4 regions of the Streptomyces sp. NPDC059247 genome follow, and region 1 is predicted to be linked to each of the others. Evidence: riboswitches for the same ligand, from Rfam matches in the RefSeq annotation. Region 1 holds a riboswitch; each other region holds the start of a gene.
The links. A riboswitch is a leader RNA that binds a small molecule or an ion and turns the genes downstream of it on or off. The one in region 1 is predicted to bind cyclic di-AMP.
Positions count from the first base shown of each region.

Region 2: it holds a riboswitch for cyclic di-AMP, as region 1 does, so the genes downstream of both, ACFXGN_RS14010 (transglycosylase family protein) here and ACFXGN_RS03965 (M23 family metallopeptidase) in region 1, are expected to answer to the same signal.
Region 3: it holds a riboswitch for cyclic di-AMP, as region 1 does, so the genes downstream of both, ACFXGN_RS17650 (C40 family peptidase) here and ACFXGN_RS03965 (M23 family metallopeptidase) in region 1, are expected to answer to the same signal.
Region 4: it holds a riboswitch for cyclic di-AMP, as region 1 does, so the genes downstream of both, ACFXGN_RS01755 (peptidoglycan DD-metalloendopeptidase family protein) here and ACFXGN_RS03965 (M23 family metallopeptidase) in region 1, are expected to answer to the same signal.

Region 1 covers NZ_JBHYZW010000002.1:19,742-26,953, forward strand. The annotation lists gene ACFXGN_RS03955 (PrsW family intramembrane metalloprotease) at 1-350, shown strand, start outside; gene ACFXGN_RS03960 (aldo/keto reductase) at 527-1,471, opposite strand; gene ACFXGN_RS03965 (M23 family metallopeptidase) at 1,619-2,725, opposite strand; cyclic di-AMP (ydaO/yuaA leader) riboswitch at 2,737-2,882, opposite strand; gene ACFXGN_RS03970 (PP2C family protein-serine/threonine phosphatase) at 3,097-4,305, opposite strand; gene ACFXGN_RS03975 (MFS transporter) at 4,583-5,818, opposite strand; gene ACFXGN_RS03980 (PLP-dependent cysteine synthase family protein) at 5,815-7,059, opposite strand; gene ACFXGN_RS03985 (hypothetical protein) at 7,123-7,212, opposite strand, start outside.
Region 2 covers NZ_JBHYZW010000006.1:95,902-103,113, forward strand. The annotation lists gene ACFXGN_RS13990 (exopolyphosphatase) at 1-796, opposite strand, end outside; gene ACFXGN_RS13995 (DUF501 domain-containing protein) at 793-1,401, opposite strand; gene ACFXGN_RS14000 (septum formation initiator family protein) at 1,441-1,911, opposite strand; gene eno (phosphopyruvate hydratase) at 2,002-3,288, opposite strand; gene ACFXGN_RS14010 (transglycosylase family protein) at 3,749-4,462, opposite strand; cyclic di-AMP (ydaO/yuaA leader) riboswitch at 4,466-4,638, opposite strand; gene ACFXGN_RS14015 (transglycosylase family protein) at 4,897-5,958, opposite strand; gene ACFXGN_RS14020 (cytochrome P450) at 6,079-7,212, opposite strand, start outside.
Region 3 covers NZ_JBHYZW010000008.1:217,937-225,148, forward strand. The annotation lists gene ACFXGN_RS17635 (urease subunit alpha) at 1-913, opposite strand, end outside; gene ACFXGN_RS17640 (urease subunit beta) at 906-1,238, opposite strand; gene ACFXGN_RS17645 (urease subunit gamma) at 1,253-1,555, opposite strand; cyclic di-AMP (ydaO/yuaA leader) riboswitch at 2,087-2,293, shown strand; gene ACFXGN_RS17650 (C40 family peptidase) at 2,297-2,773, shown strand; gene ACFXGN_RS17655 (ATP-binding protein) at 3,021-3,458, opposite strand; gene ACFXGN_RS17660 (8-amino-7-oxononanoate synthase) at 3,628-4,806, opposite strand; gene bioB (biotin synthase BioB) at 4,950-6,197, shown strand; gene ACFXGN_RS17670 (adenosylmethionine--8-amino-7-oxononanoate transaminase) at 6,266-7,212, shown strand, end outside.
Region 4 covers NZ_JBHYZW010000001.1:389,897-397,108, forward strand. The annotation lists gene ACFXGN_RS01725 (1-hydroxy-2-methyl-2-butenyl 4-diphosphate reductase) at 1-313, shown strand, start outside; gene hpnH (adenosyl-hopene transferase HpnH) at 321-1,343, shown strand; gene ACFXGN_RS01735 (aspartate aminotransferase family protein) at 1,351-2,736, shown strand; gene ACFXGN_RS01740 (helix-turn-helix domain-containing protein) at 2,893-3,522, shown strand; gene ACFXGN_RS01745 (DUF6126 family protein) at 3,555-3,710, shown strand; gene ACFXGN_RS01750 (tyrosine-protein phosphatase) at 3,822-4,643, opposite strand; cyclic di-AMP (ydaO/yuaA leader) riboswitch at 5,034-5,193, shown strand; gene ACFXGN_RS01755 (peptidoglycan DD-metalloendopeptidase family protein) at 5,198-6,184, shown strand; gene ACFXGN_RS01760 (SGNH/GDSL hydrolase family protein) at 6,338-7,132, shown strand; gene ACFXGN_RS01765 (STM4011 family radical SAM protein) at 7,119-7,212, opposite strand, start outside.

The sequences.
Region 1 (7,212 bases):
CGTACGCGGCGGCGGGCTGGCTCTCCCCCGCCGAGCCCCCGGCGCTCTCCTCGATGCGCGCCCGGCGGCTGGCCCGCTCCTTCGCCGCCCGCGCGTACGGGCCGTCGGCCGCGCGGACCGTCGGCGAGTACGAGTCGTTCGCCACGGCCCTGGCGTTCCTGCGGGACCGGGCCCGGCGGGGGACGGCCGGGCCCGATTTCGCCGCCCGCGAGCAGGAGCTGCTCCATCACCTCTGGCAGCGGCGGCGGATCGCGTCCCCGGCGCTCACCCACGCGGCGCGGGCGACCGGCCGGGCCTGGTCGCCGCCGCAGTACCTGGACTACGACGGCTACAACCCGTACCGGGGCTGACCGCCCGCCTCCCGTCCCGGGACGTCCCCGCCCCCGTGGGACGGACCGCGGGGTCCCGGCCGCGCGTACCTTTGCGGGAGAACGACGGAACGGCGTACGGCACGTGCCCGTTCCGACGGGGGTACGGGAAGCCCCCGGCCCGGTGGAACGCCGGACCGGGGGCTTCCGCGCGCCCGTCAGGCGGACGCCTCCGTGAGCAGCTTCAGCTCGGTCTCCGAGAGGGTGAGCCCGGCGGCGGCCACCAGCGCCGGGACCTGCTCGACGGTCCGCGCCGAGGCGATCGGGGCGGCGACGGTCGGGCGGGCGGCGAGCCAGGCGAGGGCGACGGTGGCCGGTTCGGCGCCGTGCGCCTCGGCGACGGTGTCGAGCGCGGAGAGGACGGCCCGGCCGCGCTCGGTGTCCAGGTGCCCGCCCGCCCCGGTGGCGCGGACGCTGTCGACGGTGGAGCCGGGGCGGTACTTGCCGGTGAGGAAGCCCGCGGCGAGGCCGTAGTACGGGACGGCGGAGAGCCCGGCCCGCTCGACGGTCTCCAGGAGGGGGCCCTCGTAGGTGTCGCGGGAGACCAGGTTGTAGTGCGGCTGGAGGGCCACGTACCGGGTGAGGCCCTCGGACTCGGCGAAGTCGAGGGAGGCGCGCAGCCGCTCCGGGGAGATGTTGGAGGCGGCGACGGCCCGCACCTTGCCCTCCTTCACCAGTTGGTCGAGGGCGGTGACGATCTCCTCCACGGGGACCGTCTCGTCGTCGAAGTGGGTGTAGTAGAGGTCGACGCGGTCGGTGCCGAGGCGGCGCAGGGAGGCTTCGGCACCCGCCTTGATGGTGCTCGCGGAGAGGCCCTTGAACCGCGGGTGGGCGCCGACCTTGGTGGCGACGACGATGTCGTCGCGGTTGCCCCGGGAGGCGAGCCAGCGGCCGATGACCGTCTCGGACTCGCCGCCCTCGTTGCCCTCGACCCAGGCGGAGTAGGAGTCGGCCGAGTCGACGAAGTTGCCGCCCGCCGCCGCGTAGGCGTCGAGGACCGCGAAGGACTGCGCTTCGTCGGCGGTCCAGCCGAAGACGTTGCCGCCGAGGGCGAGCGGGAAGACGCGCAGGTCGGAACTGCCCAGCGGGCGGAGAGAAGTCATGGGACGCTCAACTTCCGCCCGCCCCGGAGTATTCCGGTCCCGCCCGGACGGTGCCGCCCGGGAGGGACCGGTGCCGGTGCCGCCCGGGAGGGACCGGCACCGAGGACGCCGGGTCCCGTCCCGGAGCGTTCCGGGACGGGGGCGCGGTCAGAGCGACAGGCCCTTGGAGCGGAGCCAGGCGGCCGGGTCGACGCCGCTGCCGCCGGGGGTGTGGACCTCCATGTGGAGGTGGGCGCCGGTGACGTTGCCGGTGGCGCCGACGCGGCCGATGGTCTCGCCGGTGCCGACGGACTGGCCCGCGCCGACCGTCATGGACGAGAGGTGGCAGTACCAGACCTCGCTGCCGTCGGGCAGTTCCAGGACGATCCGGTAGCCGTACGAGCCGGACCAGCCCGCCGACTTGATGGTGCCGCCGTGCACCGCCTTGACCGGGGTCCCGGTGGGGGCGGCGAAGTCGAGGCCGGTGTGCTGGCCGGAGGACCACATCGAGCCGGACTGCAGATAGGTGGCGGTGAGGGTGTACGAGGAGACCGGCAGCGAGTAGCTCGCGGCGAGCCGGGCGAGGCGCTCGGCCTCCGCCTTCGCCTCGGCGGCTGCTTCCGCCTTCGCCTTCGCTTCCGCCTCGGCCTTGGCCTTCGCCTCGGCGACCGCCTTCTTCGCGGCCTCGGCCTTGGTCCGCGCCTCCGCCGCCGCCTTCTCGGCCGCCGCCTTCTCCGCGGCGGCCTTCTCGGCGGCGTCGGCGGAGACCTGCTGCTGTTCGGCCTGCTGGAGGATGCGGGCGCGCAGGGCCTCGCCCGCGTCGCCGGTGGCGCTCGCGGCCGTGACGGTCCGCTCAGCCGATACGGCGGTGGCGGTGCCCGGCTGCTCGTCGACGGAGGTGTAGGAGGCGGTCAGCGGGTGCGGGTTGGCACGGGCGACGGGGACCGTCTCGTGGTCCTCCTCGGGGAGGAGGTCGCCGACGAGGGGGAGGTCGTGGGCGTCCGGGAGGTCCGGCAGGGATATCGCGACCTTCGGCTTCTCCTGCGCGGTGGCGAGGCCGCCCGCGCCGACCGCGGCGATGACGCCGACGCCGAGGACCGTGGAGGAACGGGCGAAGTTGGAGCGCTGCTTGACGACCCGGTGCCGGCCGCCGGAGCGGTTCTGGGCGCGGAGGGTGTCCTCGGTCGGGTTCCACTCGGTCCCGGGGGCGGCGGGAGCCGAGCCACCGCCGAAGGCGTCGAAGGGGGTTTCGGGTACGGGAGTGTGGGACGCCACGGGGGCGCGCTCCTTTCCTTCCTTCTCGCCTACCGGGTTAGCTGACGGGTTCGGAGCAGGAAGGTCTCCTACGGGCCGGTCGCACGGGTGCGAAGGGCCCGATTCACCCCAAGTGGTGGTTCCCCGGTTCCCTTTCGGGATTCGGCGCGTGCGCACGGTGCCGCCTCTTGCGACGGCTGGGACGACCGCGCTGCGTTATCGAACGTTAATAGACAGGGGCGCTCGATTCCAAGCCGTCCCTCTTGATCATTAACAGGAATGAGGGGAAATCGGGGGAGTTGACCGCGCTTCGACGGAGACCGGCGGAGCCGACGAGATCTGACGTTGTGTCAATTGTTATCGCAGCGACACCCGGTGACTACACCCGGTCACTACGGCCGGTGACCGGGTCTGCCCGGCGGCACCACCGGCATCGTCCGCCGCCTCGCCTGCTGCCCCGCCGCCGGGCGGCTCACCGCGAGCAGGGCCATGTCGTCCGTCGATCCACCGCCCGTGTGCAGCCGTACGTCGTCCACCAGCGCGTCCAGGAGTTCCTCGGGTCCCGGGAAGATCCGGCCCAGGAGCCGCGCCCCCGGGTCGTAGAAGACGCCCGCCGCGTTCCGCGCCTCCGAGAGGCCGTCGGTGTAGAAGAGCAGGGTCGCGCCCGGCGGGAAGGGCCGCGCGTCGGCCCGGTCCGGCCAGCTCGCCAGCTCGCCCATGCCGAGGGGCAGCGCGGGCTCGGGCGGCTCCAGGAGGTCGAGGCGCCCGTCCCCGTGCAGCAGCAGCGGCGGCGGATGCCCCCGGTTGACCATCCGTACGAAACCGTCGAAGGTGCCGTTGCCGTCCCCGCGCGGGATCTCGGCCAGGACGGCGGTGGTGAACCCCTCGAAGGCGTCGATGCCCTCTCTCCGGGTGCCCTCCCGGGCCAGCGCCCTTTCGAGACGGCGGGCCACGCCCTCCAGGTTCCGTTCCTGCTCGGCCGCCTCCCGGAAGGCCCCGATGACCACGGCTACGGCCTCGACCGCCTCCATCCCCTTGCCCCGGACGTCCCCCACCACCAGCCGCACCCCGTAGGGGGTGTCCTGGACGGCGTACAGGTCGCCGCCGATGAACGCGCCCGCGTGCGCCGCCTCGTAACGGGCCGCGCACTGGAGTCCTCCGATCCGCTCGGCGGGCGTCGGGAGCACGGCCCGCTGCACGGTCTCGGCGATGACCCGCGCCGAGGCGAGCCGTTCGCCGCTGCGGCGCACGACCCGGTTGATGAGGAGGGCGAGCGCGGAGACCGTGGCGACGGTCAGGGTCTCGGTGAGGGCCGGGATGCGGCTCGCGGTGTCGTTGTAGAGGTGCAGCCCGGCGGAGGCCAGGACGGCGGCGATCCCGGTGAGCAGGGTCGTCAGGGTGGAGAAGAAGGGCGCGGCGATCAGCGGGGCGGCGGAGAACAGCGGCGCGGCCGTGTACTCGGGCGGGGTCAGGATGTCGTAGACGGCCCCGCCCAGGATGATCAGCGGGGGCAGGGCGCGGATGAACCGCCGGGCGCGCCCGTACGGAAGCCCGTCGTCGCCCCGCCATCCGCCGCCCGCCGCTCTCAGGGGGTGCCCCACCTGTGCTCTCCTGCCCGGTCCGTACCGGCCGCGGCCCCGTACCGCGCCCTCCCAGGGTGGCCGCCGCCGGGCCTGGCGGCGACCCCCGGGGGCCGACTGGCTTACGGAGGGTCGGTACGGACCGGAACGGGAGGCCCCCGGAGAACCCCGAGAGCAGGACTACGGAGGCCAGCCCTTACGGGTCTTAGGGGTCTTAGGTGCCTTACGGGCCCTAAGGCGCCTTAGTGGTCTTACGGACCTTAAGAGACTTTAGGCCCCTAAGGGCCCTTAAGGCCCCTCACACCCTCAGCCGTCCCCCACGGGACAGCAGGGCCATCGCCCCCGCGCACACCAGGCCCACCGCGCACAGCGCCAGCCACGGCACCGCCGACCAGCCGGTCACGTCGAGCAGTGCGCCCGTCCCCAGGTTCCCCAGGGTGATCCCGATCCCGCACACGGTGTTGTAGAGCCCGTAGTGGGTGGCCACCCAACGGCCCTTGGCCAGCGCGACGACCGTGTCCATCTCGTACGGGTAGAGCACCGCGTTCGCCACGGCCAGGACCGCCGCGCAGAGCAGCAGCCCCGGCAGGCCCCGGCCCAGGGCCGCCGGGAGCAGGAACGCCCCGCCCATCAGGGCGAGCCCGAGGACCAGGCACCGCTCCCGGCTCAGCCGCCGCTTGCACCAGGCGGTGATCCGCAGCTGTCCGGCCAGCGCGACCAGCGCCGAGACGACGAAGAGCGCCGTCGTGGGCCCCGTCCCGCCCGCCGCGAGCGGCAGCGCCAGATAGACCTGGAAGGACAGCACGTACGAGCCGGTCATGGCGAGCGAGAAGAGCCAGAAGGTCCGGTGGGAGAGGACCGTGCGGAACTGCCCCCGCCCTTCCCCGTCCCCGGTCTCCCGCGCGTCCTTCCCCGCCCTCACGGGCATGTACCGGAGCTGCACCAGGGTCAGTACGGCGAACAGCACCGCCGCCACCAGGCACGTCAGCTGGAACGACACCCCTGTCAGGGCCACCCCGACGAGCGGCCCGAGCAGGATGCCCGCCTGGTAGTAGACGTTGAACAGGGCGAAGGCCTCCACCCGGCGCTCCTCGCCCGCCTCCGCCGCGAGGCAGGCGCGGACGGCGGGGTTGAACAGGGCCCCCGCGAGGCCCGTCGCCAGGGAGGCGGCGATCAGCATCGGCAGCGACTGGGCGAACGCGAGCGCCCCGAACCCGGCCGTCCGCAGCGCGCAGCCCGCCACGATGAGCGGCTTGAAGCCGAACCGGTCGGCGAGCGCCCCGCCGACCAGGAACATCCCCTGCTGGGACAGGTTCCTGGCGCCGAGGACGAGCCCGACCGCCCAGGCGGCCATGCCGAGCCCGTCCGCGAGGTGCGCGGCGAGGTACGGCATGAGCATGTAGAAGCCGAGGTTGATGGTGAGCTGGTTGAGGAAGAGGAGCCGGACGGCCGGTTCGAAGCTCCGGCTCTGCTTCCACACCCCGCCCCGGGCCGCCTTCGCGGGGCCCGGGGCGGGGTCGGTCGTGGTGCTCAACGGTTCCGTCCCGCCCGGTCCATGGCCCTGCGGGTCCAGCCGTCGACGGACATGCCGTCCTCGTACCCGGCCGGGTCCTCCCGTACGGGCCCGTCGAGCAGGCCGTGCGCGGCGCAGAACTCGTCGTTGAAGACGGTGTCGAAGTACCGCTGCGGGCCATCGGGGAAGACGGCCGCGATCCGGGTGCCGCGCGGCCGGGTGCGGGCCAGCCAGCCGGCGACGAGCGCCACCGCGCCGACGCTCCAGCCGCCGGTCGCGAAGTGGTGCGAGGCCAGGCGGCGGGCCGCCCGTACCGCCTCGGCGGGGCCCACCCAGTGGACCTCGTCGAAGGCCCCGTGGTCCACGTTGCCCGGGTGGATGGAGGAGCCGAGGCCGCGCATCAGCCGCTCCCCCGCGGGCAGTCCGAAGACGGTGGAGCCGATGGAGTCGACGCCGACGAGTTCGAGGGCGGGGCTGCTGGTGGCGCGCAGGGCGCGGGCGATGCCGCCCGAGTGGCCGCCGGTGCCGACCGCGCAGACGAGCACGTCGATCCGGTCGAGCTGCCCGGACAGTTCGGCCGCGAGCCCGGTGTAGGCCTCGGGGTTGTCGGGGTTCCCGTACTGGTTGGGCCACCAGGCCCCGTCGAGGGACCCGAGGAGTTCGGTGACCCGGTCCATCCGGGCCTGCTGCCAGCCGCCGTGCGGGCTCGGCTCCGGCACGACGTGGACGCGGGCGCCGTGGGCGACGAGCATCCGCTCGACGATCGGTTCGAGCCCGGGGTCGGTGACGACGTGCACGGGGTGGCCGTGCAGCACCCCGGCGAGGGCGAGCCCGAGCCCGAGGGTCCCCGAGGTCGACTCGACGATCGGGGCGCCGGGCCGCAGCTCTCCGCGCCGACGCGCCCGCTCGACCATGTGGAGGGCAGCACGGTCCTTGATGCCGCCGAAGTTGAAGCCCTCGAGCTTGGCCCAGTAGCCGTCGTCGGTCCACAGGACGGGCGTGTTGCCGACGGTCTGCTCGGCGAGCGGCAGCAGCCCCCCGGGCAGCGTCCGGTCCGTGGGCGGCAGCGGAGCCGTGGGGGAGCCGGGGGACGAAGACGAAAGGGGCGCCGAAGGCGAAAGGGGTGACGGGGACGGAAGGGGTGACGGGGACGGCGGGGATGCCACGGGGCCCGGGGAGGTCCGGGTCGCCCCGGAGACCGGGGGGACGGGTGCGACCGGGGAGGTCGCGGACAAGGTGGTGCCGGGCAGCGAGGTGCTCATGACGGATACGTCCTTGGGATGGCATGGGGAAGGAACCTGGTCACGCGTGAGGCGGGACCCGGCTCAGTTCCGGTCCACTCCGAGGGCGATCAGCAGCCTGCCGGGCTGGGGGCCGGGGCCCGCCCGGCCCCGGACGCACCGCGCGCGGGGGTC
Region 2 (7,212 bases), on a different contig from region 1:
CCCGGCCCGGGTGGATCACCGGGATCGCGGCCCGCTCGGCGTGGGTGGAGGTCAGCAGCCGCTCGGTCACCTCGGCCACCTGGGCGGCGGAGATCCGGGAGTGGTGGACCTTCGCGGAGTCGTACGCGGGGAGCCCCAGGGCGATGGCGGCGACCGTGGTGACGGAGCCCGCGAGACCGACGAGGGTCCCGGCGTCGGCGATCGGGACGGCCTCGGCGGCCAGGTCGAGGGCGGCGCGGACGTCGGCGCGGATCGCCTCGGCCTCCTCGGCGGTCGGGGGGTCGTGCCGGACGTGCCGCTCGGTGAGCCGGACGCAGCCGATGTCCACGGAACGGGCGGCCTCGACGTGCCGGTCGCCGGTGACGAACTCGGTGGAGCCGCCGCCGATGTCCACCACCAGGTAGGTCCGGTCGGCGGGCAGCTCGCCGGTGGCCCCGGCGAAGGAGAACGCGGCCTCCTGCTCGCCGGTGATGACCTCGGGCTCGACGCCCAGGATCTCCACGACCCCGGCCACGAAGTCCGCGCGGTTCTCGGCGTCGCGGGAGGCGGAGGTGGCGACGAACCGGAGCCGCTCGGCGCCGAGCTCGCGGATGACGGCCGCGTACTCCCGGCAGGCGGCGAAGGTCCGCTCCAGCGCCTCGGGGGCGAGCCGTCCCGTGCGGTCGACGTCCTGGCCGAGCCGGACGATCGTCATCCGCCGGTCCAGCTCGGTCAGCTCGCCCGTCGTGGGGTCCACGTCGGCGACGAGCAGCCGGATGGAGTTCGTACCGCAGTCGATTCCGGCGACCCGGGTCACTTGCTCTCCTCGTCCTCTGCGTCCACGGGCCCGGAGGCGGGGTGGCCGCCGTCGGAGGCCTCGGCGGTCGGGCCGTCCTTCTCCGCCGGGGCGCACGGGGTGACGCAGGGGCCCTTGGCCCACCACTCGGGGAGCAGGGCGAGCGCCTCGTCGCCGAAGGGGTTCACACCGGGGCCCGCGACGAGCGAGTGGCCGACGAGGACGTGCAGGCACTTGACCCGGTCGGGCATCCCGCCCGCGCTGGGGAAGCCTTCCAGGACCTCGATGGCGTCGCGGCGGGCGAGGTAGTCCTCGTGCGCGGCGCGGTAGGCGGCGGCCAGCTCCGGGTCGGTGGCGAGCCGGGCCTGCATCTCCTTCATGACCCCGTTGGCCTCCAGGGTGCCGATGGCCGAGGCCGCCCGGGGGCAGGTCAGGTAGTACGTGGTGGGGAAGGGGGTGCCGTCGGGGAGCCGGGGCGCGGTCTCGACGACGTCCGGCCGGCCGCAGGGGCAGCGGTGGGCGATGGCGCGCAGCCCGCGGGGCGGTCGGCCGAGCTGGAGTTCGAAGGCCGCGATGTCCTCGTCGGTGGGCTCGGTGCGTGCGGTCTGCGGAGGGGGCGTTTCCATGTCTGCCTTGTTCGTGTGTCGCGTGCGGAAGGGGAGGGGTCAGGGGCGGTCGGCGTGGTCGACGCCGTCCCAGAGGTTGTCGTACCAGGGGCGGTCGGCCGCGCCCTGCTCGGCGCGGGGCCGTCGCTCCGCGTCGGGGTCGTCCACGGTGAAGCCGGTCTCGCCGGGCATCAGGTAGTGCAGGTGTTCGCGGGCGAGGCGGCGGACGTAGGCCGGGTCCTGGAGGCGGGCCTTCTCGTCCCTGAGTTCCTCGACGCGCCGGGCCGCCTCGGCGGCCTTGCGCTGCTGCTCGGCGATCTCGCCCTGCTGGGACACGTAGCTCCGCATGGGATAGGCGAGCGCCACCACGAGGGAGCAGACGACGAGGGCGAGGAAGGCCGCGCGGCCGGTGAGCCGGGAGCGGCGGGCCTGGCGGCGGGTCTGGGAGCGGTAGACACGGGCGGCGGTCTGCTCGCCGAGCAGCCTGATCCGGGTCGCGGTGGAGAACCGGTCCCGGTTCTTCGCGGCCATGTCGTGTCGCCTCCCCTGTTCACGCGTACGTCCCCGCACACGGTACGGGACCGAGTGCGGGGACGGACGGAACTACCGGGTGCGACTCCGTCAGCCCTTGAAGCGCGGGAAGGCGCTGCGACCGGCGTAGACGGCGGCGTCGTCGAGGATCTCCTCGATGCGCAGGAGCTGGTTGTACTTGGCGACGCGCTCGGAGCGGGCCGGGGCGCCGGTCTTGATCTGGCCGCAGTTGGTGGCGACGGCGAGGTCGGCGATGGTGACGTCCTCGGTCTCGCCGGAGCGGTGCGACATCATGCACTTGAAGCCGCTGCGCTGGGCCAGCTCGACGGCGTCCAGGGTCTCGGTGAGCGAGCCGATCTGGTTCACCTTGACGAGCAGGGCGTTCGCGGAGCCCTCCTCGATGCCACGGGCCAGGCGCTCCGGGTTGGTGACGAAGAGGTCGTCGCCGACGATCTGGACCTTGGTGCCCAGCTTGTCGGTGAGGACCTTCCAGCCGGCCCAGTCGTCCTCGAAGAGCGGGTCCTCGATGGAGACCAGCGGGTAGGCCGCGACCAGCTCCTCGTAGTACTCGGTCAGCTCGGCGGCGGAGAGGGACTTGCCCTCGAACTCGTACTTGCCGTCCTTGTAGAACTCGGAGGCGGCGACATCGAGGGCGAGCGCGATGTCCTTGCCCGGGGCGTAACCGGCTTCCTTGATCGCTTCGAGGATCAGGTCCAGCGCGGCACGGTTGGAGTCGAGGTTCGGCGCGAAGCCGCCCTCGTCGCCGAGGCCGGTGGAGAGGCCCTTGCGCTTCAGGACGCCCTTGAGCGTGTGGTAGACCTCGGTGCCCCAGCGGAGGGCCTCGGAGAAGGACTCCGCGCCGATCGGGGCGATCATGAACTCCTGGATGTCGACGTTGGAGTCGGCGTGCGACCCACCGTTGAGGATGTTCATCATCGGAACGGGCAGCAGGTGCGCGTTCGGGCCGCCGAGGTAGCGGAAGAGCGGGAGGTCGCTGGCCTCGGAGGCGGCGTGCGCGACGGCGAGGGAGACGCCGAGGATGGCGTTGGCGCCGAGCGACGACTTGTCCGGGGTGGCGTCCAGGTCGAACATGGCCTGGTCGATCAGGCGCTGCTCGGTGGCGTCGTAGCCGACGAGCTCCGGGCCGATCTGCTCGATCACGGCGAGGACGGCCTTCTCGACGCCCTTGCCCTGGTAGCGGTTGGGGTCACCGTCGCGAAGCTCGAGGGCCTCGAACGCACCGGTGGAGGCGCCGGACGGAACAGCAGCACGGCCGGTGCTGCCGTCGTCGAGGCCGACCTCGACCTCGACCGTGGGGTTGCCTCGGGAGTCCAGGATTTCCCGGGCTACGACGACGTCGATGGACGGCACGAGCATCTCCTTATGGGATGTGACGCTGGATGTGACGCAAGGTCGGCGCAGGGTCGGCTTGGCCTTGCGTCAAGAGCCTAACCGGCTCGGCGGCTCCGGCCAGCCGGGCGCCCGCCCCCTGGGACGAAAAAGGGCCCAAGGACATGCATTCAGGGGCGAAAGACCCCAGATCTACTGGACGGTAACCGAGAAGTCGCCCCGAAACCGCCGGGGCGGCCCTCCCGGGGCGCGGACGAGGGGGGTCCGTCCGTGACGGGGGATCCGGAAGGGGGGAGAGGAGTCCGTACGGGGCGGGGCTCCGTACGGACAGGGCGCGGGGCGTCCGTACGGACAGGGCGCGCGGCTCCGGACGGCGGAAACCCCGGACCGGTGCGCACGGGGGGGGGAGGCGCGCCGGTCCGGGGTGGTCACCGCGGGAGGGTCGTCGGTGCCGTACGGGCCGCCGGACCCGTGCGGACCGCCGGGCTCACTTGAGGTGGAGCTGCTGGCCCGGGTAGATCAGGTCGGCGTTGTCGACGACGTCCTTGTTCAGCTCGAAGAGCTTGGCCCAGCCGCCCGCGACGCCGTGCGCCTGGGCGATCCGGCTGAGGGTGTCGCCGGTCACGACCTTGTACTCGCCGTCGCCCTTCTCGACCTTCTTGCCGGTCGGGGTGGTGACGGTCGCCTTCGGCGCGGTCTGCTGCTGCGCGGCCTTCTTCGGGGCCTGGCGCTGCTCGCTGCGGGTCGTCGGCTGCTCGGCCGAGCGCTGCTGCTTCGGCTGCTGGGTGACGGTCTTGGGGGCGCTCTCGGCGGCGCCGCCGTCGTAGGAGGCACGGGAGAGGCCCACGCCGCAGCTCGGCCACGCGCCCTTGCCCTGGCCCGCGAGGACCTTCTCGGCGATGGCGATCTGCTGGGACTTCGACGCCAGGTTGGCGGTCGGGGCGTAGGCGGTGCCGCCGTACGCGGCCCAGGTGGAGGCCGCGAACTGGAGGCCGCCGGTGTAGCCGTTGCCCGTGTTGATGGACCAGTTGCCGCCGGACTCGCACTGGGCGACGCGGTCCCACTCGGCGGCGGTGGCGGCCGAGGCGGTGCCCGCGGTCATCAGCGGGGCGGCGACGGCGACACCGGTGACGCCGACGAGCGTGGCGACCTGGGTGACCTTGGAGGGACGGCGGTGTTTGCCCTTACCGGAAAACAGCATGGAGATTCTCCTCACCGACGCCTGCGAGGTGAGCTGTCGGGTTCGGGCCAATGAGTTGCCCGGCCGCGTGTCCAGCACGCGGCTCCACCCCGAGCCGATCGTCGGCCGTCTGTCTCAACGGCCGGGGTCGGCACTTACCTTGGGTCCCCCGCTCCTGCCTTCGGCGCTTGCGCGACGACTGTTCCCGACGGCCGACGGCAGGATTCGGCGTTTCGGTCGACGGGGCCCGCGGTGGCGAGCGGTGATGACCGTAGACACAGACCCACCGGAAGTTCAAAGAGGCGAATGACGGACATTCCGCCCCTCCTTGCCTTCCGGCGGGGAGTGTTTGCGCAGGTGAGAGGCGACGGGAGCAAAGTTTGCGGGTGTGACGCGCCAGTTGGGGCGAAGAGACTCATGTCTCAGTTGCCCAGAACCGGACATATGACCCCGAATCACTCCGCCCGCGCGACCGGACTCTCCGTCAGTTCAAGGCTCTGACCAGGGAGGATGAGGTCCGGGTCGGTACCGACCGTCTTCCGGTTGGCGTCATAGAGCGCGGTCCAGCCTCCGGGCAGCTCGTTCTGCTGCGCGATGCCGGACAGACTGTCGCCCGCCTTCACCGTGTACGCGCCCGAAGTGCCCTGACTGTCCGTTCCGCCGGAATTCGTGGAGGCGTCGGCCACGGGCTTCGCCGCGGTCTCCTCGGAGAGGCTGTCACCGGGCGCCGCGTGGCGACCGGTCTCGACGGATCCGCCCGGACCCACGGTTCCCTCCGGAGCCGCGTCGCCCCGGTGCTTGCCCTTGCCGGACCCCGTGGCCGGGGTGCCGGTCGTCGGCTCGCCGGACGTGCCCGGCGCGGCGGACCCGTCGGGCGCGGTGGTGGCGGGGGCGGGGGCGTCCGGGGAGGCGGGCGCCGTCGGACCGGTCGGCCCGCCCGTCACCGGCGCACCCGTCGAGGGCGCGGCGGGGCTCGTGGACGTCGCCGGGGCGGTGGGCGCCCCGGTGCTCCGTCCGGCCGCGCCCCGGGCCGCCTCCGCCGCGCTGGAGGACTGCGGGCCCGTCGTGCGGTTCGACTCGGCGACGGGGCCGCCGGAGGGCTTCGGGAGGTCCGCCGGGCCCGGGTTCACCTTCGGCCGGGCGCCGTCGTTGACGAGTCCCGCGATCGGCGCGCAGCTGGCCCACGCGGTGGAGCCCTTGGCGAGGGCCTTCTCGGCCACCGCTATCTGCTGGGCGCGGCTGGCCAGGTCGGGGCTGGGCGCGTAGGCGAGACCGCCGTACCGCTCCCAGCTGTCCTGGGTGAACTGGAGGCCGCCGTAGCGCCCGTTGCCGAGGTTGGCGCTCCACTGGCCGCCGGACTCGCACTCGGCGACCCGGTCCCAGGTGGCGGCGTCGGCGGCGGACGCCGAGCCGGTGGCGAGCAGGGGAAGCGCCATGGCGGACCCGGTCACCCCCGCGGCGACGACGAGGGCGGGGGCCTGACGGGGGCGGCGGTGTCGTCCGTTCCCGGAACGCATAGGAGCGCCTTTCGCGTGACAACTGGGGTGGTCGAACTGAGTGGTCGAACTGAGTTGTCGGGGAACGTAGCCCTATTCGAACGCTCATCACAAGTCGATGCACCCGCGATCACGTGAAGATCACATTTCTGATGCTCCGTCAGTCCTATGGAGGGGGGCGACCGGAGAGAACTCCACCGGAAGGGTGCGCAGCCCCCGCATGATGAGCCCGCCGCGCCACCGCAGTTCGGCCGGGTCGGCGGCGAGCCGCAGGTCCGGGAGGCGGGTCAGCAGGGTCGCCAGGGCCGTCTGTCCTTCGAGCCGGGCGAGCGGCGCGCCCAGGCAGTAGTGGATGCCGTGCCCGTACCCGAGGTGCTGGTTGTCGCGCCGGGCGAGGTCGAGGACGTCCGGTCCGTCGAACCGCTCGGGGTCCCGGTCGGCGGCGGCGAGAACCACGAGCACCGGGTCGCCCGCCGGGATCTCCTGCCCGCCGATCGTCAGCGGCCGGGTGGCGTACCGCCAGGTGGCCATCTCCACCGGCCCGTCGTACCGCAGCAGCTCCTCGATCCCGGTCTCCAGGAGCCCGGTCTCCCCGGAGGTGACCGACTCCTGGAGCCGGGCGCGCTGCTCCGGATGCCGGAGAAGCGCGTAAAGCCCGTTTCCTACCAGATTGACGGTGGTCTCGAAACCGGCGAAGAGCAGGATGAAGGCCATCGCGGCGGCCTCGTTCTCGGTGAGGTGCTCGCCGTGGTCGGAGGCCCGGATGAGACCCGAGATGAGGTCGTCCCCGGGCTCCTCGCGCTTGCGGTGGATCAGCTCCGCGAGATAGCCGCGCATCTTCTTCACCGACCGCGCGACCCCGCCGCGCGGCCCGCCGCCGTGCCGGATCATCATCCCGGCCCAGTCCCGGAAGTCGTCCTGGTCCTCCTCGGGCACCCCGAGCAGGTCACAGATGGCGTAGATGGGCAGCGGGAAGGCGAACTCGTGGATGAGGTCCGCGCTGCCCCGCTCCACGAAGGAGTCGATGAGCCGGTCGGTCAGCTCCTGCACGCGTGGGGCGAACTCCGCGACCCGGCGGGGGGTGAACGCCTTGGAGACGAGCCTGCGCAGCCGGGTGTGGTCCGGCGGGTCGATGTTGAGCAGATGGGTCATCAGCTCGGCCTTGCGCTCGCCCGGGATGCCCGTCTTCCCCTTCGCGTGCGGGGACTCGGCGTGGTGCGCCGGGTTCTTGGAGAGCCGCTGGTCCGCGAGGGCCTGCCGGGCGTCGGCGTACCG
Region 3 (7,212 bases), on a different contig from region 1:
TGGAGCTCGGCAGGATGTTCGGCTCCGAGACCACGGTGATGATGTCGGGGGCGTGCCCGCCGCCCGCGCCCTCGGTGTGGTACGCGTGGATGGTGCGCCCGGCGACGGCGGCGAGGGTGTCGCCGACGAAGCCCGCCTCGTTGAGGGTGTCGGTGTGGATGGCGAGCTGGGCGCCCGTCTCCTCGCAGACGTCGAGGCAGGCGTCGATGACGGCGGGGGTGGCACCCCAGTCCTCGTGGATCTTGAACCCGAGGGCTCCGCCGCGCAGTTGGGAGTGCATGGCCTCCCGGGACATGGTGTTGCCCTTGCCGAGCAGACCGATGTTGACGGGGAAGGTGTCCAGGGCCTCGAACATCCGGGCCATGTGCCAGGGGCCGGGGGTGATGGTGGTGGCCTTGGTGCCCTCGGCGGGGCCGGTGCCGCCGCCGACGAGCGTGGTGACGCCGGTGGCGAGGGCCTGCTCGACCACGGTCGGGGAGATGAAGTGGACATGGGTGTCGACGGCGCCCGCGGTGACGATGCGGCCGTTGCCGACGATGACCTCGGTCTCGGGGCCGATCACCAGACCGGGGTGGACGCCGTCCATGGTGTCGGGGTTGCCTGCCTTGCCGAGGGCGACGATCCGGCCGTCCCTGATGCCGATGTCGGCCTTGACGATCCCCCAGTGGTCGATGACCACGGCGCCGGTGATGACGGTGTCGGGGGCGCCCTCGGCACGGGTGGTGCGGGCCTGGCCCATCGACTCGCGGATGACCTTGCCGCCGCCGAAGACGGCTTCGTCCCCGGCGCGTCCGGGGCCGCCGCTGCGGTCCTCCTCGATCTCCACGAAGAGGTCGGTGTCGGCGAGCCGGAGGCGGTCGCCGGTGGTGGGGCCGAACAGGTCGGCGTAGACGGCGCGGTGCAGATCAGGCACGGGAGTCCTCTTCGTTCGCGTCCAGGGGACCCGCGGTCTCGCCGCGCAGCCCGGGAACGATCCGGCGGCCGGTGAGGGGGACGAGTTCGACCTCGACGGGGATGCCGGGTTCGAAGCGGACGGCGGTTCCGGCGGCGATGTGCAGCCGCTGCCCGCGCGCGGCGGCGCGGTCGAACTCGAGTCCGGGGTTGACCTCGGCGAAGTGGTAGTGGGAGCCGACCTGGACGGGCCGGTCGGCGGCGTTGAGCACGGTCAGGCGCGTGACGGGGCGCCCCTCGTTGAGGGGGACGGGGCCGTCCGCGTACAGGATCTCTCCGGGGATCATCGGCGGCGGTCCGTTCAGACGATGGGGTCGTGGACGGTGACGAGCTTGGTGCCGTCCGGGAAGGTGGCCTCGACCTGGACGTCGTGGATCATCTCGGGGACGCCCTCCATGACCTCGTCGCGGGTGAGCACCTCGCGCCCCGAGGCCATCAGCTCGGCGACCGTGCGGCCGTCCCTGGCGCCTTCGAGGACATGGGCGGTGATCAGTGCGACGACCTCGGGGTGGTTGAGCCGTACCCCGCGCGCCCTGCGCTTCTCGGCCACGTCCGCGGCCACATGGATGAGCAGGCGTTCCTGCTCGTGCGGGCTCAGTTGCACACTTCCACCTCACAGTCGTCCGCCGGGACGGGACCCGGACAGCTGCGGACCCTACCGACCTTCAACACCTTGTTGAAATGCCGGAACGCGGCACACCGGCAGACATTGCACGTTAGGGCGGAAGTTTTTCCGGCTGGTTAACTACGCCTTTGCGATCGCATGATCATCAGGTCGGTGACGGCACATGCGGAGCCGAGCCCTCCCCCTGACGGATCGACATCCGGCCGTGTCGTGTCGAGAGCCGGACGGCCGACGCGCATCGCAGAATCCCTCCCTCGTTCGGAGTAGTCGACGAGTCGATATTCAGACCGGTCAACTTGCGCCACCGATGTACGCATCTGGCGGAATCGAACGTTCCATCGCTGGTGCGGGGCTCGCCAGGGGGAACTCCGATGATCACGAAACCCTCCTGTCCACCCGAATGGATCAGTCGTGAGGAGCCTCACATATCGCCGTTTCCACTCGGATTTCACCCCCGGTGTGGGTCAAGATCCCTGTCGACGACAAGCCCCCGCCGCCGCGGCGGGGCGGTCCGGGCGGACGCCGAGTCCTGCCGCTGCCCCGGACGTCTGGTCGACAGGATTGGACCGGCAGGAGTGGAGGACCCGATTTTTACGGGGCGTACGCGCTGTTCCCACAGCGGGGCCGCCCCTTGGGGTGAAGCCGCACCCGCGGCCGGGCATCTTCGCCTGCCCGAACCCGACAGGTCATCCTTCACAGGCGGCTGACGAAGGGTTGCGCATGACTGCGCAGATGCACGTCCCGTCCCTGCTGTCCCGGGTCGGAGCCGTCTCGGCTCTCACTCTCGCCGCCGTCGGCGGCACGCTGCTCGCACCCGGTGCGGCGCCGGAGGCCCAGGCAGCGACGAACTACGCGAACAAGGCACTGAGCGTCGCCGCGTCCAAGAAGGGAGCACCGTACCGGTACGGGAGCGCCGGACCCTCCAGGTTCGACTGCTCCGGTCTGACGCTCTACGCGTACCAGAAGGCGGGCAAGTCGCTGCCCCGCACCGCGCAGCAGCAGTACAACAGGACCACCCGCGTCTCCGCCGCCTCACGGCAGAAGGGGGACCTGGTCTTCTTCCACTCCGGCGGAAGGGTGTACCACGTGGGCATCTACGCCGGGAGCGGCAAGATCTGGCACTCGCCCAAGACGGGGTCCTGGGTGAAGCTCGACAAGATCTGGTCGTCGAAGATCTACTACGGCCGCGTCCGCTGATCCGGCGGCCCGTCCGTCCGCTGATCCGGCGGAACCGACGGCCGGTCCGTGAGCCGATCCGGCGGAACTGACGGCGCCGGTCCGTGCGGGGTGCGGTGGCACCGCCGCGTCCCGTACGGACCCGGGCCGCCCTCCGGCGACCGCGCGTCCCCCGCGGAAGCCGCCCCGGGCCGCCCGGCACCCTCCCGGGGCCCCCGACGACCGCATCGGCTCAGGGGTCGTGCCCACCCCGGCGGGCACGGGCCCGTCAGCGACCGGCCAGCGGGGCGGGGATCCACGGGAGGGAGATCCGGACCGTCTTGCCGCCCTCCTCGATCGGGGTCACGGAGAGACGTCCGCCCGACTCCGCCGCGAGGACCCTGACGATGACCATGCCCCTGCCGTTGTCCTGCTGGACCGCGGCGGGCAGACGGCGCGGCAGCCTCGGATGACTGTCGGTGACACCGATGTGCAGGTGCTCCTCCCAGTCGAGCCGGAGGTCCACCGTGAACGTGGGCGACTGGCCGAGGGTGTGCAGCACGGCGTTGGTGGCCAGCTCGGAGACGATGATCCGGATCGCGTCCGCGGTCTCCGTGGCGTCGTCCAGGCCCCAGCCGTCGAGAACCTCCGCCACGAACCGCCGGGCCGTGGACACCGAGGCGGGTTCGCTCGGCAGAGTGACGGATGCTTCCTGCTGGTCTGCCATGGCGACGCCGTCCCTTTCCCGCCGGGGCCGCTGCCCCGGATCGCACTGCGCGTCAGACTGCCACCGATCGGGCCGCGCCGGGAGGCGTTCTCCCAAGATATGTCCCCATCTGTCGCCCGAAGCGGTGAACGCGAAGGCCCTGGACCGGACCGGGCCGCCGACCGCCGGGTCAGCCGGCCGGTGCCGTCCGCAGGATCGTTTCCACCGCGTACGCGATCCGCTCGTCCGTCAGGTCCGCGCGTGCCGTGAGCCGTAGCCGCGAGACGCCGTCGGGCACGGAAGGCGGCCGGAAGCAGCCGACCGCGAGCCCCCGCTCCCGGCAGTCCGCCGCCCAGCGCAGCGCCGCCTCCGGGGAGGGGGCGCGCACCGAGACCACGGCCGCGTCGGGCCGGGCGGCCGTCAGGCCCGCCCCGGTGAGGAGCCGGTGCAGGGTGGTCGCGACCGTACGGGCCCGCTCCGCGAGCCCCGGCTCGGCCGTCAGCAGGCGCAGGGCCGCCAGCGCGCCCCCGGCGGCGGCCGGGGCGAGACCGGTGTCGAAGATGAAGGTGCGGGCCGCGTTGACCAGGTGCTCGACCACCCGGGCCGGGCCGAGGACCGCGCCGCCCTGACTGCCGAGGGACTTCGACAGGGTGACGGTGGCCACCACGTCCTCGTCGCCCGCGAGCCCGGCCTCGTGGAGGGCCCCCCGGCCGCCGTCGCCGAGGACGCCGAGGCCGTGGGCGTCGTCCACGACCAGACCGGCGCCGTGCGCGCGGCAGGCGGCGGCGAGCGCGGACAGCGGCGCCCGGTCGCCGTCGACGGAGAACACGGAGTCGCTGACGACCAGGGCCCGCCACCCCGGATGCGCGTCGAGGGTCTTGCGCACGGCCTCCGGATCGGAGTGCGGGACGACGGCGGTCTCGGCGCGCGCCAGCCGGCAGCCGTCCACGATCGAGGCGTGGTTGGAGGCGTCGGAGACGATCAGGGCGTCCCGGCCGCCCAGCGCGGTGAGCGCGGCCAGGTTGGCGGTGTAGCCGGAGGAGAAGACGAGGGCGGCCTCGAAGCCGCAGAAATCGGCGAGTTCGCGTTCCAGCCGGGTGTGCAGCCGGGTGGTTCCGGTGACGAGCCGGGAACCGGTGGAGCCCGCGCCCCAGCGGTTCGCCGCCTCGGCCGCCGCCCCGGTCACCTCGGGCCTCCGGGTCAGGCCGAGGTAGTCGTTGCCCGCCAGGTCCAGCAGGTCGGACTCGGCGGCGCGGGGCCGCAGCACCCGGACGAGACCGGCGTCGGCACGGCGGCGCGCCTCGGCCTCGGTCCAGTCGAACGCGGTGCGGCGCGGGCCCACGGCCCGGGTCCCGTCGGCCTGTGACATGCGGGGTTCCTTTTGTAGGCAGCGCACAGACCCTAGCCAACGGAAGCCGGGGTGGGGATGTGGTCATCCACACACCTCCTTCGGGGCCGTTTGTTCGGTTCCTCCTTGGCCCGGGGGCGGGCGGTAGGACAGGATCAACGGTTATGGACCTGCTGAACACGCTGGTGGAGAAGGGGCTGCGGCGCGAGTCGCCGACCCGTGGAGAAGCGCTCGCCGTCCTGGCGACCTCGGACGACGAACTGCTCGATGTGGTGGCCGCCGCGGGCAAGGTGCGCCGCCAGTGGTTCGGGCGCCGGGTGAAGCTCAACTACCTGGTGAACCTGAAGTCCGGACTGTGCCCCGAGGACTGCTCGTACTGCTCTCAGCGGCTCGGCTCCGAGGCCGGGATCCTCAAGTACACCTGGCTGAAGCCGGACGAGGCCTCCCGGGCCGCCGCCGCGGGGGTCGCGGGCGGCGCCAAGCGGGTGTGTCTGGTGGCGAGCGGCCGGGGTCCGACCGACCGGGACGTCGAGCGGGTCGGCAGGACCATCGAGGCCATCAAGGAGGGCAACGAGGGCGTCGAGGTGTGCGCCTGCCTCGGACTGCTCTCGGACGGGCAGGCGGAGCGGCTGCGGGAGGCGGGCGCCGACGCGTACAACCACAACCTCAACACCTCCGAGGGGACGTACGGGCAGATCACCTCCACCCACACCTACGCGGACCGGGTGGACACCGTCCGCAAGGCGCACTCCGCCGGGCTCTCCGCCTGCTCGGGGCTGATCGCGGGCATGGGCGAGAGCGACGAGGACCTGGTCGACGTCGTGTACGCGCTCCGCGAGCTGGACTCGGACTCCGTGCCGGTCAACTTCCTCATCCCCTTCGAGGGCACCCCCCTCGCCAAGGAGTGGAACCTCACCCCGCAGCGCTGTCTGCGCATCCTGGCGATGGTCCGCTTCGTCTGCCCCGACGTCGAGGTGCGGATCGCGGGCGGCCGTGAGGTGCACCTGCGTTCGATGCAGCCGCTGGCCCTGCACATCGCCAACTCGATCTTCCTCGGCGACTATCTGACCAGCGAGGGCCAGGCCGGGCAGACCGACCTGGACATGATCGCGGACGCGGGCTTCGAGGTGGAGGGCGCGGGCACGACCACGCTGCCGAAGCACCGCGCGGACGCGCTCGCGGCGGCCGGGGGCGGCTGCGGGACCGCCGCGTCCGGCTGCGGCCCGGCGGACGGCGCGACGGCGGACGACGCGGCGACGGGCGGCTGCGGCGGGCACGCGGGGGCGGGCGGCGGCTGCGGGCCCTGCGGCGGACACACCCCGCCGGAGGCGCCCGCGCCGAACGAGGCCAGGACCGACCTGGTCGCGGTGCGCCGCCGGGGCGCGGGCACCGACCTCGCCCCCAACGCCTAGGAACCATCGTGCGCGACGACGAACTCCTCGCCCTGGACCGGGCCCACGTCTGGCACCCGTACGGCCCCATGCCGGGCCGTACGGACCCGCTGGTCGTGGCGTCCGCGTCCGGGGTGCGCCTGCGGCTCTCCGAACCCGCCGAGGGGCACGAGGAGCTGATCGACGGCATGGCCTCCTGGTGGTCGGCCGTCCACGGCTACAACCACCCGGTGCTCAACGCGGCGGCCCACGAGCAGCTCGGCCGGATGAGCCACGTCATGTTCGGCGGGCTCACCCACGAGCCCGCCGTCCGGCTCGCCGCCCGGCTCGTCGAGATCACCCCCGAGCCGCTGCGGCACGTCTTCCTCAGCGACTCGGGCTCCGTCTCGGTCGAGGTCGCCGTCAAGATGTGCCTCCAGTACTGGCGTTCGCTCGGGCGGCCCGAGAAGCACCGGCTGCTCACCTGGCGCGGCGGCTACCACGGCGACACCTGGCAGCCCATGTCGGTGTGCGACCCGGAGGGCGGGATGCACGAGCTGTGGACCGGCGTGCTCCAGCCGCAGGTGTTCATGGACGCCCCGCCCGCCGCGTACGAGGAGGAGTACGCCCGGCGGTTGCGGGAGGGCGTAGCGCGGCACGCGGGGGAACTCGCCGCCGTGATCGTGGAGCCGGTGGTGCAGGGCGCGGGCGGGATGCGCTTCCACCACCCCGGCTACCTGCGGGTGCTGCGCGAGGCCTGCGACGCGCACGACGTGCTCCTCGTCCTCGACGAGATCGCCACCGGGTTCGGCCGCACCGGCACGCTCTTCGCCGCCGGTCAGGCCGGGATCTCCCCCGACGTGATGTGCCTGGGCAAGGCGCTGACCGGCGGATACCTGTCGATGGCGGCGACGCTCTGCACCGGCCGGGTCGCCGACGGGATCTCCCGGGGCGAGGTGCCCGTGCTGGCCCACGGGCCGACCTTCATGGGCAACCCGCTGGCGTCCGCCGTGGCCCTCGCCTCGATCGACCTGCTGCTCTCCCAGGACTGGGCGGG
Region 4 (7,212 bases), on a different contig from region 1:
CCACACCGGGCCGCTGACCGGGTCCGACCATGTGGTGCGCGGGCCCGAGCGGGCCGCGCTGCGGGCCACCGGGGCCGTCGCCGTCGACATGGAGTCCGCCGCGACCCTGGGAGCCGCCCGCGCCGCCGAGGGCCCCTGGGGCGGTCCGGACGCGCGCCCGGTTGCGGCCGTCCGGGTGGTCGTGGACGCTCCTGAACATGAGCTGGTCCGGATCGGCACGGTACGCGGGGGAATATCGGCCTTCCGTGTCCTTCGCGCAGTCCTTCCCGCGTTTCTCGAATGGCACCGTTCTTTGCTGCTCCCCAGGAGGTGAACGAGTTATGGCCATGCCGCTCCGTCAGTCCGTCCGGGTCGGGACCTATCTCTTCGAACAGAAGCTCCGCAAGCGGGACAAGTTTCCCCTCATCGTCGAACTGGAGCCGTTGTTCGCCTGCAACCTCAAGTGCGAGGGCTGCGGCAAGATCCAGCATCCGGCGGGCATCCTCAAGCAGCGGATGCCGGTCGCCCAGGCGGTCGGCGCGGTCCTGGAGTCCGGCGCCCCGATGGTCTCCATCGCGGGCGGCGAACCCCTGATGCACCCTCAGATCCACGAGATCGTGCGCCAGTTGGTGGCCAAGAAGAAGTACGTCTTCCTCTGCACCAACGCGATGCTGATGCGCAAGAAGCTGGAGAACTTCACTCCCTCGCCGTACTTCGCCTTCGCCGTGCACATCGACGGGCTGCGCGAGCGGCACGACGAGTCCGTCGCCAAGGAGGGCGTGTTCGACGAGGCGGTGGCGGCCATCAAGGAGGCCAAGCGGCGCGGCTTCCGGGTCACCACCAATTCCACCTTCTTCAACACCGACACCCCGCAGACGATCATCGAGGTCCTCAATTTCCTCAACGACGACCTCCAGGTCGACGAAATGATGATCTCGCCCGCCTACGCCTATGAGAAGGCACCCGACCAGGAACACTTCCTCGGCGTCGAGCAGACCCGGGAACTCTTCAGGAAGGCCTTCGCCGGAGGGAACAGGCGCCGCTGGCGGCTCAACCACTCGCCGCTCTTCCTGGACTTCCTCGAAGGGAAGGCGGACTTCCCCTGCACCGCCTGGGCCATTCCCAACTATTCGCTCTTCGGCTGGCAGCGCCCCTGCTATCTGATGAGCGACGGCTATGTCCCCACGTACCGCGAACTCGTCGAGGACACCGACTGGGACAAGTACGGCCGCGGCAAGGACCCGCGCTGCGCCAACTGCATGGCCCACTGCGGGTACGAGCCCACCGCCGTCCTCGCCACCATGGGCTCCCTCAAGGAGTCCCTGCGCGCGGTCCGGGAGACCGTCTCGGGGAACAAAGGGTGAGCGACGCGTGAAGGGCGAGTTCGACCTGCGGGCGCTGCTCGCCGAGCGCGGCGGCGAGGGCTACGAGCTGCACGCCCGCCACCTCAACCACCAGCTGCCGCGGATGCTCCGCACCATCGGCTTCGACAAGGTCTACGAGAGGGCCGAGGGCGCCCACTTCTGGGACGCCGACGGCGTCGACCACCTCGACATGCTGGCGGGCTTCGGCGTCATGGGCCTCGGACGACATCATCCGGTCGTCCGCAAGGCCCTCCACGACGTCCTCGACGCCCAGCTCGCCGACCTCACCCGGTTCGACTGCCAGCCGCTGCCGGGGCTGCTCGCCGAGCGCCTGCTGGCCCACAGCCCCCATCTCGACCGGGTCTTCTTCGGCAACAGCGGCACCGAGGCGGTCGAGACCGCCCTCAAGTTCGCCCGGTACGCCACCGGGCGGCCCAGGGTCCTGCACTGCTCCCACGCCTTCCACGGGCTCACCGTCGGCTCCCTCTCCGTCAACGGCGAGCGGGGCTTCCGGGACGGCTTCGCCCCGCTGCTGCCCGACACCGCGATCGAGCTGGGCGACCTCGACGCGCTGGAGCGGGAGCTGCGCGGGGGCGACGTGGCCGCCTTCGTCGTCGAGCCCGTCCAGGGCAAGGGCGTCCAGGAGTCCCCGCCCGGCTTCCTGCGGGCGGCCCAGGAGCTGCTGCACCGGCACGGGGCCCTGCTCGTCGCCGACGAGGTGCAGACCGGTCTCGGCCGGACCGGCGACTTCTACGCCTATCAGCACGAGGAGGGCGTCGAGCCGGACCTGGTCTGTGTCGCCAAGGCCCTCTCCGGCGGCTACGTGCCGGTCGGCGCCACCCTCGGCAAGGACTGGATCTTCAAGAAGGTCTACTCGTCGATGGACCGGGTCCTGGTCCACTCGGCGAGCTTCGGCTCGAACGCGCAGGCCATGACCGCCGGGCTCGCCGTCCTCTCGGTCATGGAGAACGAGGGCACGGTCGCCCACGCGCGCCGGATGGGCGACCTGCTCTCCGGACGGCTCAAGGAGCTGGTGCCCCGGTACGAGCTGCTGCACGAGATCCGCGGGCGCGGTCTGATGATCGGGATCGAGTTCGGCCGTCCGTCCTCACTGGGACTGCGCGGGCGCTGGACGATGCTCCAGGCGGCCCGCAAGGGTCTCTTCGCCCAGATGGTCGTCGTCCCGCTGCTCCAGCGCCACCACATCCTCACCCAGGTCTCCGGGGACCGTCTGGAGGTGATCAAACTGATTCCGCCGCTGGTCATCGACGAGGCCGACGTGGACCGGTTCGTCACCGCCTTCACCGCGGTCATGGACGACGCCCACGGCGGCGGCGGGCTGATGTGGGACTTCGGGAGGACACTGGTCAAGCAGGCGGTCGCCCAGCGCTGACCCGCCCAGCGCTGACCCGCCCAGCGCTGACCCGCCCGCCCTCGGGCCCCGGCCCGGGGGCCGCACCTCTCCGTGGCCGGGCTCGTACCGGCCTCGGGCTTTTGCCTCTGAGGCAAGAAACTTGCCTCAGAGGCACGATCCTGGCGGAATGGACGCATGGACCACGTCCCCGGGGACAACACCCCGGCCCCCGCCCTTCCCGACGTCCTGCCGGACGTCGCCCCGCAGCTGCGGGGCCTGCGCCGCCGCCGGGGACTGACCCTGGAGACCGCCGCCCAGCGCGCCGGTCTCTCGCCCGCCCACCTCTCGCGACTGGAGACGGGCAACCGGCAGCCCTCGCTGCCCATGCTGCTCGCCCTCTCCCGCATCTACGGTACGACGGTCTCCGAGCTGCTGGGGGAGACACCCCCCGAACGGGACCCCGTGGTCCGCGCCGGACGCTCCGAGCCCGTCGAGGCGGACGGCTGGATCTACCGGCAGGCGGGCAGCGCCGGGCGCGCCCTCCAGTGCCTGCGGGTCCACGTGCCGTACGCCACCCGGGCGGACATCGTGCGGGTCCACCCCGGCGAGGAGTGGATCCACGTCCTGGAGGGCCGGGTGCGGCTCGCGCTCGGCGAAGCCGTCCACACCCTCGATCCCGGGGACAGCGCGCACTTCGACTCGCTCACCCCGCACCGCATCGGCGCCGCGACCTCCAGCGGGGCCGAGCTGCTCTTCGTCCACACCCTGATGCAGAGCCCCGTCGCCGAGCTGTGCCTCGGCGACGGAACTCCGCACCGTCGCTGACTCCGCCTGACCCTTCCTCCGAAAGGTTCGACATGTCCGAGAAGCACGCACCGGTCACCGGCGAGGAGCGCGGTGAGGGCAAGTTCCCCAAGGGCCTGGTGCTCCGCCTCTTCGCGTACCTGGTGGCGGGCCACCTCTTCGCCGGCTTCCTGTACCTGCTCTTCATGCTGGGCGGGCAGAACCAGTAGCGCGGCCCGCGAGGGGCGGTGGGCCCGGCTCGCGGGCGGGGCGGCGAACCGGACCCCGTACGGGTCGCCGGGGCCGCTCCGTACGGGTCGGCGCGGTCCTGACGGTCCGGCTCAGACCTCGGTGAGCAGGCGTTCCCGCAGTCGGCCGAGGGTCTCCGGGGTCAGCTTGAGGCCCTCGGAGAGGTAGGTGTCCACCGAGCCCCAGGTCTCCTCGATCGTCTCGAAGGCGCCCCGCAGATACTCCACCCGCGCGTCGAACAGCGGGCTCAGCAGCTCCATCACCTCGGGCGACATGGCGTCGGGGGCGGTGGAGCCGCGGCTCACCTTGTAGCGGCGGTGCGGGTCGTTCGACTTCACGTAGTCGGCCTCGATCGCCGCGCGCTCGACCCCGAGGGCGAGCAGGGTGATCGCGATCGAGAGCCCGGCGCGGTCCTTGCCCGCCGCGCAGTGCATCAGGGCGGGGACGCTGTCCTCCGCGAGCGCGTGCAGGATGCGGCTGTGGTCGGCGGTCCGCTCGACCACCATCTTCCGATACGAATCGGCCATCCGGGCGGCGGCCTTGTCCTCGCCGAGGATCTCCCGCAGCTGGGCGATGTCCCCGTCCCGCACCAGCCGCCAGAACTCCTTGCCATCGGCCGGGTCGGTGAGGGGTATGTTCACGTTGCGCACGCCCGGAAGCTCGACGTCCGCCCCCTCGATGCGCACGTCGGCCTGGTTGCGGAAGTCGAACACGGTGTGCAGGTCCAGTGAGGCGAGGAAGGCGGCGTCCTCCTCGGTCGCGTGGGCGAGGTGGCCGCTGCGGAACAGGCGGCCGGGGCGCACCGCGCGCCCGTCCGTCGTCGGCAGGCCGCCCACGTCCCGGAAGTTGCGGACCTCGGCCAGCTCGGGCTCGTTCGCTTCGACGGGCGGGACCTGCGGCAGCTGCTGCGTCACGGATGCTCCTGGAGAATTGGCGTTCGGGGGTACGGCACGGGGCCGATTCCAAGGGTCAATCATCCCGGCATGACGAACGGGGCGCACCCCCCTGGATAGGAATGGGCGATCTGTCCGTATTCGCACGTTCCGGATAACGCGCCCTGATTGAAGATGAGATGGGAATCCGGGCGTGAGCAGCGTCATAGAAGTGACGGATCGTGCCCGGGGGCGCGACGCAATCGCCGTACGGAAAAAGGGAGTCGAAGGAGCGTCATCCACGGAGGGTGACCGGAATTCCGGTCCCGGGAGCGAGCGGAAGCGGAACTGATAAAGCATCGGCTTGTTCGCACCGAAACGCTCGTCTAGCGTCACCGTCAATCCGGTCGGACCGCCGAATCCTGCCACCGTCCGGAATTCCCACTCATCCCAAGCGTGGCAGGAGCGGGGGACCCAGGAAGTACGCCGGTCCCGCGACGCAGGACGGCTCGGGGTGAAGTCGCGCGAGAGCGCGGCCGGACATCTCCCGTCCGAACCCGACAGCTCACCTCGCAGGCGCCGGAGAGGAATTCGCCATGCCCGCGAAGGGTAAGCACCGCCGTCCCAGGAACAATCCCCTCACCCGGGGCATCGCCGCCGCCGGTACGGGAGGCGCCGTCGTCGCCCTCCCGCTCCTCGGCGCCACCGGGGCCCACGCCGCCGAGCAGGCGGCCCCGGCCGCCCCCGCGCGGACCGTCACCGCCGCCGCCCAGACCCAGGCCCCCGCCGCGGCGCCGGTCACCGCCCCGGCCACGTCGAAGACGTACGCCGTCGTCCGCGGCGACCACCTCTCGAAGATCGCCGCCGAGCACCACCTCGCCGGTGGCTGGCAGCGGCTCTACGCGGACAACCGCCAGGTCGTCGGCGAGAACCCCTCGTTCATCCTGCCCGGCATGAAGCTCACCCTCGGCGCCCGGAGCACCGCTCCCGCCGCCGCCCCGAAGAGCCCCGCCGAGGCCGCCCCGAAGACCCGGAGCGAGGCCCCCGCCCGGGACTCCGGCGACTCCACGCGCACCACCCGGAGCCCCGAGCGCCCGGCAGCCCAGGCCACCACCCCGGACTCCGGCTCGTCCACGACGCAGTCCTCCGGCTCCTCGACCCCCTCCTCCCCCTCCTCCTCCGGCTGGGTCAAGCCCGTCAGCGGCGGCTTCTCCACCCCGTACCGCGCCTCCGGCTCCATGTGGTCCTCCGGTTACCACACCGGTGTCGACTTCATCGCCTCCTCCGGCACCACCGTCCGCTCCGTCGGCGCGGGCACGGTCGTCTCGGCGGGCTGGAGCGGCGCCTACGGCAACGAGGTCGTCATCCAGCACGCCGACGGCAACTACTCGCAGTACGCCCACCTCTCCTCGCTCGCGGTCTCGGCGGGCCAGGCGGTCTCCGGCGGGCAGCAGATCGGCCTCTCCGGCTCCACCGGCAATTCCACCGGACCCCATCTGCACTTCGAGATCCGGACCTCGCCGGGCTACGGCTCCGACGTCGACCCGCTGGCCTACCTCCGCCAGCACGGCGTCTCCGTCTGACGCACCCGCTCCACCGGAGGCCCGGCACCCGTGGGTGCCGGGCCTCCGGCGTATTCCGGCTTGGCAATTTCTTTATCGGTGTCATATGTCACCCGGCGTCAACCCCTCCTTACGGTCGCGTAGGTCACATCCGAAAGGGAAGGATGTCGACCCGTGGCAGACGATTCGAGATCAACAGACAAGAACGCATTCGGGTCGTACGCGGCGATCGGTGACAGCTTCACCGAGGGCGTCGGAGACCCCGGGCCCGACGGGACGTACGTCGGCTGGGCGGACCGCTTCGCGGTGCTGCTCGCCGACCAGCTGCCGGAGCACGACGCCTTCCGCTACGCCAACCTGGCCGTACGCGGGCGCCTCCTCGACCAGATCGTGGCGGAACAGGTCCCCCGGGCGAAGGAACTCGCCCCCGACCTGGTGACCTTCTGCGCCGGTGGCAACGACATCATCCGCCCCGGCACGGACCCCGACGACGTCGCCGAGCGCTTCGAGCGCGCCGTCGCCGACCTGACCTCCGCCGTCGGCACCGTCATGGTGACCACCGGCTTCGACACCCGTGACATGCCCGTGCTCAAGCACCTGCGCGGCAAGATCGCCACGTACACCGCCCACGTCCGGTCCATCGCCGACCGCTACGACTGCCCCGTCCTCGACCTGTGGTCGCTGCGGTCCGTGCAGGACCGGCGCGCCTGGGACGACGACCGGCTGCACCTCTCGGCGGAGGGCCACACCCGGGTCGCGCTGCGCGCCGCCCAGGTCCTCGGGCTGCCGGTGCCCGCCGACCCGGACCAGACCTGGCCGCCGGTCCCGCCGCGCGGCACGCTCGAAGTGCGGCGCGACGACATCCACTGGGCGAAGGAGTACCTCGTGCCGTGGATCGGGCGCAGGCTGCGCGGCGAGAGCTCCGGCGACCACGTCGAGGCCAAGCGCCCGGACCTCATGCCCCTCTGAGCGGCACCACGGCGGGGACGCGCTCCAGGACCCCGCCGGCGAACACGTCGTACAGCGGCAGCGTCTCCAGATGGACGTAG